One region of the Melaminivora sp. genome, then DNA from elsewhere that is predicted to be linked to it. Evidence: riboswitches for the same ligand, from Rfam matches in the RefSeq annotation. Region 1 holds a riboswitch; the other holds the start of a gene.
What was found. Region 1 has a riboswitch for cobalamin ahead of RT051_RS05950 (TonB-dependent receptor). Riboswitches for the same ligand answer to the same signal wherever they lie in the genome.

Region 1 (4,406 bases):
CTGGGCATAGACGTTGGTGTCTGCAGCCAGCTTCCAGCTTCCACCCACGCGCCAGGCCGTGCCGGCCAAGGTCTTGTCGAACGGCGTGCCGCTGACCAGTTCGCGCCGCTGCAGCTCGGTCACGTCGCGGCGCAGGCCGGCCAGCAGCGTGAAGCGATCGCCCAGCTTCCAGGCATCTTCGACGTACACGTCGTGCGTGGTGGCCTCGGTATCGATGCGCGTGAGCGTCGGGTCGAGGCTGGCCCACTGGCCGCGCTGCGGGTCGAAGGCGGAGACCACCGTCTGCGTGCGCGCCGGGTCGGGCCGGTAAGGCGTGTTGCTGTCCTGGGAGAAGCGCGCACGCGTGGCCTCCCAGCCCAGCACCAGCTTGTGCGCGCCGGCGTCGATGGCCGCCTCCAGCCGGTTGCCGCTCTGGCGCAGGTCGTGGCCAATCTCCAGGTAGTCCGAGCGCGTGACGCTCTGGCGCGCCGGGTCGTAGCGGTAGGCCTCGATGTTCTTCCAGTGCCGGTCGGCGCTGAAGTGGTAGGCCTCACCCTGCAGCGTGAGCCAGTCGCTCACCTGCCAGCTGGCGCGCGCACGCACGCGCTGGTCGCGGATGGTGATGGTGCTGTCATCGCTGTTGTAGTTGCTGCGGCGCAGCGCGGGCACGATGGCGCCGTTCAGCGCAGGCGTGCCGAAGTAGCGTTCGGGGTGCTGGTCGCTCACATCGGCCAGCAGCTCCAGGCGCACGCGGGCGTCGGGCTGCCAGCGCAGCGTGCTCATCAGCTTGCCGCCCTTGGCACGGCCAAAGTCGCGCTCGCCGTTGGTGCTGTGACCGTAAGCGTCCAGCCGGTAGCTCAGGGTCTCGTCCAGGGGGCCGCCCGCGCCCAGCCCCAGGCGCGCGCTGCCGTGCGAGCCGGCAGACACCAGCGCCTCGCGCACCACCTCGCGGCTGGGCTGCTTGCGCACCACGTTGACCGTGCCGCCCACGGTGCCGGAGCCATACAGGATGGAAGCCGGCCCGCGCAGCACCTCCACGCGCTCATAGCCCCAGCCGTCCGCCGGGTAGGGCGTGGTGCCGGCGGCCACCGACAGGCGCACGCCATCCTCGGCGATGCCCACCGAGTTGGTGCCGGTAAAGCCCCGCGCGGAAAACGACAGGCTGCTGTAGCCCGAGGCGGACAGCGGCACCATGCCCACGGTGCGTCCCACGATATCGGCCATGCGTGTGTCGCCGCGCTGCTGCCAGGTCTCGCTGTCCACCACGTCCAGGCTGGCGGGCAGGTCCCTGGTGGCAAGGCCCGTGCGGCTGCCCGACAGGGAGGGCTGGCGCAGACCCAGTCCAGCCCCCGGGTGGGGCGCGGCGGTGCTCGTCACGGCCGGCAGGGTGGCGGGGGCGGGCTGCTGGGCCAACGCGGGCGGCACGGCCAGCAGGCAGGCCAGCCAGGTGGCTCGGGGCGCGAGAGACAGGAAGGGGCGCGCAGCGGGCGCCTGGCGGGCGTCGAGGGCACGGGTGTGCGGCATCGGAGTCATCCACGGGAAAAGCAGACCGCCTGCTGCATGGATGACGGACCCGGGCCTGTGCTGGCAGCCAGCCCGGAGCACGCCGCCATCGCTGCTCCCCGCAGCCGGTCGTTGCGCACGCTGCGCGGCGCGCGCCGAAACGGCGGCGCGCAGCGCAGCACCCAACAGGCCGGTATCCGGGCTGGCAGGTGGCGCACGCGTGCCTCGATGCCGGAGGCACGGCGCGCCGGCCGCTTCGCCTTCCCGGCGCCACCGCGCACCTGCACATTGCAGGCCACGTAGGGCGCCAGTGGCCGGCCTGGGCGCGGTCGAGGGGGCAATGCCACCCCGGATCTGCGCACAGCGCCTGGTTTGAGTGAAAGAAGCGGTTGGACCTGCTTACCGTTGCGGGGGCAGCCAGGGCTTTGCACCCTGTTCCCGTTGAACCCGGCCATGGCCGGGCACCTGTTGCGAAGCTGGCGAGTGTAGCGGCTGACAAGGCCCGCCCGCAGCCGCCGGCGGCAGCACGTTCTGAGGAACAATCGCGCACGGCGCTGGCACCGCGCCGGCACCGCCGCGGCGCAAGGCCGTTTCGTCTCCATCACGCAATTCCCGCCATGCCTCACCTGATCGTCGAATACTCGTCCAACCTGCCCGATTTTCCCGAGCGCGAGGCGCTGGCCGCGCTGAACGCCGCCGTCTGCGCCAGCCCCGAGGTGCCGATCGAGATGGACCTGAAGACCCGCATCCTGCGCGTGGACAGCTACGAAATCGGCACCGCCCCGGCGCAGCGTGCCTTCGTGCACGCCCAGCTGCGCCTGCTGTCCGGGCGCTCGCCCGAGGCCAGGCAGGACCTGGGCCAGCGCGTGGCGCGGGCGCTGCGCGAACACACGCCCCGGCCCGATGGCGTGCAGGTGCAGCTGAGCGTGGAGATCGTGGACATGGACCGGCCGTCCTACGTCAAGGGCCTGCTGTAAATAGCAGAGAAATCCGACCTCAGCCCTTTCCCGGAAAGGGCCTCCAGCTATTTCAATGAGAGCAACTGCGCCGGCAACCAACCGCGCAGGCTGTTGAGGAAAGCCCAGTCCTGCACGCGCGGCAGGTCGGCCAGGGTCAGCGCCCGCTCCGCCAGGCGGCCCGTGCGCAGCAGTTCGGCGCGGCCCACGCCGGGCAGCAGGCCGCAGGCCTCGGGCGGGGTGACCCAGCGGCCATCCAGCAGCGCGGCGACGTTGCCGAAGGTGGTTTCAGTGATCTCGCCGGCCTCGTTGTAGAGCAGCGTGTCGAACACACCGCTGTCCGGCGCCGGCGCGAAGGCGGCGTAGTGCGCGCGCCGCGTGGTCTTGTAGCGCACGAATTCGCTGTGTGCCTGGGCAAAGGGGCGGTCTGCCAGCGCCAGCAGTACCGGCGTGGCCGTGGGTGCCAGGGCAAAGGCTTCGGCGCGCGGGCGGCCTTGCATGTCCAGCAGCAGGCGCACGCGCCACAGGCCGGCGGAGTGCACGCGCGCCAGCGCGTCCAGGCAGCCCTGCAACGCTGCCACCTCGAACGGATAGCCGAAGTGCCCTGCCGCGCGCTGCAGCCGTGCCAGATGCGCGGCGCGGTGGCGCAGCACGCCATCCTCCAGCGCCAGCGTCTCCAGCAGCTCGAACGGCTGGCTGGCGCGCAGCGCAAAGGCGCGCTTGGCGGCCCATTCGCGCCATTCGGCCTCGGGCTCGGCGCCCCAGACGATGCCGCTGCCGATGCAGCAGCGCACCTCGCGGCCGTGCAGCTCCAGCGTGCGGATGGGCACGTTGAAGGTGGCGACCATCGCGCCGGCGCCCTGCTCCGGATCGGGCCGCACCACGCCCAGCGCCCCGCAGTAGATGCCGCGCGGGCCGGCCTCCAGTTCACGGATGGCGCGCATGGCTTCGACCTTGGGCGCGCCGGTGACCGAGCCGCAGGGAAACAGCGCCGCGAACACGTCAGCCAGCCGCGTGCCGGCGCGCGTCGCGGCCTGCACGTCGGACGTCATCTGCCAAACCGTGGGCAGCGCCTGGGTCTGCAGCAGGCGCGGCACCTGCACGCTGCCGGGCCGGGCGATGCGCGAGAGGTCGTTCCTCAGCAGGTCCACGATCATGACGTTCTCGGCGCGCTCCTTCGGGGACGCGCGCAACTGCTGCTCGCGCTGTGCGTCCTCATCCTGCGTGGCGCCGCGCGCGGCCGTGCCCTTCATGGGGCGCGTGAGGATGGCGCCGCAGCCGTCCGCGCCGGCGCGCCAGTCGAAGAACAGCTCGGGCGAGACCGACAGCGCCTGCGCGTCGCCCATGTCGAGCATGGCGGCATAGCCGCCCGGCTGGGCGCGCTGCAGGGCGGCAAACAACGCCCGCGGCGTACCGGCGCGCAGCTGCCCGGGCAGCGGCGCGGTGTAGTTGACCTGGTAGAAGCGGCCCTCGGCAATGCCCTGCCGGATGCGCGCCAGCGCGGCGTCGAAGTCGGCGCGCGGCAGGGGAGCGGCCCAGTCCACGCTGGCGGCTGGCTCGTCGGCAGCGCCGCGCTGCGGCCAGGGCAGCGGAGCGTCATAGAGGGCAAACCAGGCCAGCGGGTCGGGCTGCTGCGCGGGCACTTCGTGAACGGCCAGGGCGCCATCGAAGGCCGCCGCCGCCTCGTAGCGCAGGGCACCCACGCACCACAGGCCGGCGCGCGCGGCGTCCTCCACCGCGTGCAGCAGGGACTGCACCTCGCCGGGCTGGCGGGCCTGCAGCACGCGCAGCGGCGAACCGAAGGCGTGACGCAGGCGCGGTGCCTGCCCGTCCCGGGGGTCGGCAAAGTCGATCAGCGCGGTGGTTTTTTGCATCGAATCGGGATCAAGCCCTTGCAGGTGGCACTCCAGGGGTTTTCATGGGGCGCAGAGCATAGCCGCATCGCACCGCTGCCCCCGGGCAGTCCGA
Region 2 (4,406 bases), on a different contig from region 1:
GGGCAGGGCCTGGTCAAGCTGGCCGACGACGGCGTGCAGGTCACCGAGCTGGGCTGGTACTTCGTGCGCGGCGTCGCCATGGCGTTCGATAAATATCTGCAGGCCAACCGGAACCGCGCGCGCTTCTCCCGGATCATCTGATCCATGTTCCTCACGCTTGCGTCCACCGTCTTCCTGATGGGCCTGGTGGGTGGTACGCACTGCCTTGCCATGTGCGCCGGGCCCTGCGGCGCAGTGATAGGGGCAGGGGGACGCCCTGCCGCCCCGGGCGAACCTCAGGTGATCCACTGGCTGCCGCGCCGCCCGGTGCTGGGCCGCACGCTGGCCTTCCACGTCGGGCGCCTGGCGGGCTATGGCACCGCCGGTGGTGCCGCAGCCTTCGCCATGGACCAGCTGGCCTGGCTGGGCCAGCACAGCAGCGCACTGCGGCCGCTGTGGACCATGACGCATGTGCTCATCATCGCCTGGGGCCTCATGATGCTGCTGCAGGCACGCCAGCCCGCCTGGATAGAGAGCGCCGGCCGCACCGTGTGGGCGCGCGTGCAGCCCCTGGTGGCACGCCCGGGCGGACTGTTTTTCACCGGCATGGCCTGGGCATTGCTGCCCTGCGGGCTGCTTTACACCGCGCTGCTCACCGCTGCCCTGAGCGGCAGCGTGGCGCGTGGCGCGGCCAGCATGGTGCTGTTTGGCATCGGCAGCGGCCTGTGGCTGGTGGCGGGCCCCGCGGCCTGGCAATGGCTGCGGCAGCGGCTCAACCGGATGCAGCAGGCCAGCGGCTCGCGTGCCGCAGGCGCCGTGCTGTGCGTGCTCGGCGGCTGGGCGCTGTGGATGGATGTGATGCACGGCCAGCCCGCGCCCTGGTGCGCCTGAGCGCCTGCCCCGGGGCGGGCGGTGACAGCTGGGGGAAGAGGGGAGAGGGGGGTAGGCGGAGGGCGGGGAGCCCCGGCTTCGCTCGAAAGAAGGTGTCTGCAAATGCCACCGGACCGGCATCCTGAACCGGGGGTTCAGGTGGGCGAGGGCAACCTGACATTGGGTTCATCTGACGCGAGATGATCACGCCTGCCAGGCGATGTACCAAGCCCGGGCTCCAAGAGCATTGGTTCAAGGAAATATAAAGCCCGGCAGCATCGCAGACAGGTGCATTGTAGGCGCGTTGCGCGCCCCGCGAACACCCCGTTCGCCAATGCTTACAACCCCGGCGCGTCCCCAGCGGCGAGGGCCTGGTCCAGCCGGTCGAGCAGGGCGGCGAGGCGCTCGTCCTGCAGGTGTGGCGGCTCTTGCGGGGGCTGCGCGGCCGGGTGTGCGGACGCCTCCTGCTGGGCGGCCTCGCGGTCGGCCAGGTCGAAGGCCAGGTTGAGCGCCGCCAGCACGGCGATGCGGTCGCGGGCGCGCACCTTGCCCGCATCGCGGATGCGCGTCATGGCCGTGTCCACGCGCTCCACCGCGGCCATCAGGCGCGGCTCCTGGCCTTCGGCGCAGCCCAGCAGGTAGCTCTGCTGCAGGATCTGGACTTCGAGCTGTTTCATGGCGTGGCGTCGGAGGCGGCGGGCGCCGCGTTGGCGGGAAGACGGTCCAGCAGCGCATCCACGCGGGCGCGGGCGGCCTGCAGGCGCGAACGCAGCGAGTCGCGCTCCTCGGTGAGGGCGGCGACCTGCTGCTCCAGCAGGGCCTTGTCCTGCCGCAGTTGCGCGTGCTGCTGGAGCAGGCGCTCCACGCGCTCGGCGATCTGGTCGATGGGGGAAGGCTGGGGCATAGGGCGGCAATTGTAGGGACCGTGCGGCCGGCGCGCATAAAATCCGCCGCTTGTTGGTGCTCGCGTCATGGTTCGCATGCCGCAGTTCAACGGGAAGCAGGGAGGGGCCGTCCGCCATGGACCGGGCCCCGGGCCTGCGCTGCCCCCGCAACGGTCAGCGAACGAGCCGCGTGTCGGCTCACCTGTCACCAGTCAGCCACTGGGCGCCTTGAACAAGCGCCTGGGAAGGTGGTGTGCAGGATGTCTTCGCCAGCCCGGATACCGGCCAACAAGGAGGCTTTGCGCCACTGGGCGCACGGCCATGTCACCCAATGCTGGCGGGGAGGCTGGCGCGGGTTTGTTTGCTTGCATTTTCTCCATGTCGAATTTCCTGTTCTGCTCCCGCGCGGCTGCCGATGGCCGCGCGTATCTGCGCCTGAGCGCTCTGGCCCTGGCGGCGCTGGCCGCTTGCGGGGCCCATGCCCAGACGGGGGGCACCCTGCTTGCGCAGAACCTGCGCGCCCCGGACCTGGACGAGGTCGTAGTCACCGCCACCCGCACGGCCCAGCCGCTGACCGACGTGCTGGCCGATGTGTCCATCGTGGACCGCGAGACCATCGAGCAAAGCGGCGCCACCGGCCTGGCCGACGTGCTGGCGCGCTTGCCCGGCGTCGAGATGACGCGCAATGGCGGCCCCGGCACGGCCACCAGTGTCTTCCTGCGCGGCGCCGAGACGCGCTTCACCGCCGTCTATGTCGATGGCGTGCGCGTGGATTCCCAGGCCGGCAGCGGCGACCCGTCGTGGGAGGCCATTCCGCTGTCGCAGATCGAACGCATCGAGGTGCTGCGCGGTCCGGCCGCGGCCATCTACGGCTCGGACGCCGTGGCCGGGGTGATCCAGATCTTCACGAAAAAAGGCGAGGCGGGTGTCGCGCCCTACGTGGGCGTGGGCCTGGGTACCTGGCGCACCTGGCGCTCCGAGGCCGGCGTGAGCGGCGCCAGCGGCGCCGTGGACTATGCCCTGGGCTTTTCTCGCGAAGGCAGCCGGGGCTACAGCGCCAAGACCGACGCCGCGGCCAACCCGGACCTCGACGGCTACCTCACCACCGCCGCGAGCGGCCGCCTGGGCTGGCAGCTGCACGCGGCGCACCGCCTGGAGGGCACGCTGCTGTACAGCGACTCCAACAGCGGCTATGACGTCAGCCCGACCAGGGACGACCGCAACCTGCGGCGCCTGCAGACGCTGGGCCTGGCTTGGCATGCGCAGTGGAGCGAGGCCTACAAGACCCGTCTGTCCGTCAGCGAATCGCAGGACCGCTACGAAACCACGCCGAGCATCTACCTGACCGACACGCGGATTCGCAGCTACCTGCTGCACAACGAATGGCGCCTGGGCGCGCAGCTGCTGACGGCGTCGCTGGAGCGGCGCGAGGACCGGCTGGACAACACCAGCTTCTTCCCCACGATGGAGACGCGCCAGCGCTCATTCGACGCCCTGGCCCTGGGCTGGGGGCTGCGCCAGGGCGCGCACACGCTGCAGCTGAACGCGCGCCACGACCAGGACAGCGAGTTCGGCGGCAAGACCACCGGCAGCGCCTCGTACGGCTACGACTTCGCCCGCCACTGGCGCGCCACCGCGTCCGCCGGCACGGCCTTCAAGGCGCCGACGCTGTACCAGCGCTTCACCAAGTACGGCGACGCCTCGCTCAAGCCGCAGCAGTCGCGCAACTTCGAGCTGGGCGTGAAGTGGCAGGAGGGCGCGAGCAGCTTCTCTGCCACGGCCTACCGCAACCACATCGACGACCTGATCATCTACGTGGACGGCCCCGGCCCGTGTGCGGCCAGCAGCGATCGCTATCCCGGCTGCTACGCCAGCGTGGGCAAGGCGCGCTACCAGGGCGTGACGTTCGCGGGCGCGCACCGCCTGGGCGGCGTGCGTCTCTACGGCTCGCTCGACCTGCAAAACCCCCGGAACCTGGACACCGACAAGCAGCTGCAGCGCCGCGCCAGGCGCCACGCCACGCTGGGTGCGGACACGCGCGTCGCCCAATGGACGGTGGGCGCCGAGGTGCAGGCCTCGGGCCGCCGCTACGACGACGCAGCCAACAAGAACGTGCTGCCCGGCTACACCCTGGTCAATCTGCACGCCAGCACCCGCATGGCACGCGACTGGCAGGTCGTCGCCCGCCTGGACAACGCCGCCGACAAACGCTATGAGCTGGCGCGCAACTACGCTACGCCGGGTCGCAGCTTCTACGTCGGCCTGAAGTGGGCACCGCAGTACTGACCCCGGCTTCCATGGCCTCTGCCTCCTGTCCCGCCCTGGTCATCGCCGCTCCCGGCTCGGGGCAGGGCAAGACCACCGCGACCGCCGCCCTGGCGCGCCTGCACGCGCGGGGCGGGCGGCGCGTGCGTGTCTTCAAGTGCGGCCCCGACCACCTGGACCCACACTGGCACGAACTGGCCAGCGGCGCCCCCGTGCACACGCTGGACCTGTGGCTCACCGGCGAGCGCGACTGCCGCGAGCGCCTGCACGCGGCCGCGCGGCAGGCCGACCTGATCCTGGTCGAAGGCGTCATGGGCCTGTTCGACGGCGAGAACAGCGTCGCCGAGCTGGCGCGCCGCCTGGGGCTGCCGGTGCTGGTCGTCATCGACGCCAGCGCCATGGGCGGCA

Region 2: it holds a riboswitch for cobalamin, as region 1 does, so the genes downstream of both, RT051_RS08880 (TonB-dependent receptor domain-containing protein) here and RT051_RS05950 (TonB-dependent receptor) in region 1, are expected to answer to the same signal.

The regions. Positions count from the first base shown of each region.
Region 1 is NZ_DAMCAM010000018.1:27,233-31,638, reverse strand. It holds gene RT051_RS05950 (TonB-dependent receptor) at 1-1,503, opposite strand, end outside; cobalamin riboswitch at 1,653-1,966, opposite strand; gene RT051_RS05945 (5-carboxymethyl-2-hydroxymuconate Delta-isomerase) at 2,100-2,459, shown strand; gene RT051_RS05940 (chorismate-binding protein) at 2,507-4,312, opposite strand.
Region 2 is NZ_DAMCAM010000033.1:7,520-11,925, reverse strand. It holds gene hemN (oxygen-independent coproporphyrinogen III oxidase) at 1-141, shown strand, start outside; gene RT051_RS08895 (sulfite exporter TauE/SafE family protein) at 145-870, shown strand; gene RT051_RS08890 (cell division protein ZapA) at 1,188-1,526, opposite strand; gene RT051_RS08885 (DUF904 domain-containing protein) at 1,523-1,753, opposite strand; cobalamin riboswitch at 1,791-2,038, shown strand; gene RT051_RS08880 (TonB-dependent receptor domain-containing protein) at 2,112-4,019, shown strand; gene RT051_RS08875 (cobyrinate a,c-diamide synthase) at 4,031-4,406, shown strand, end outside.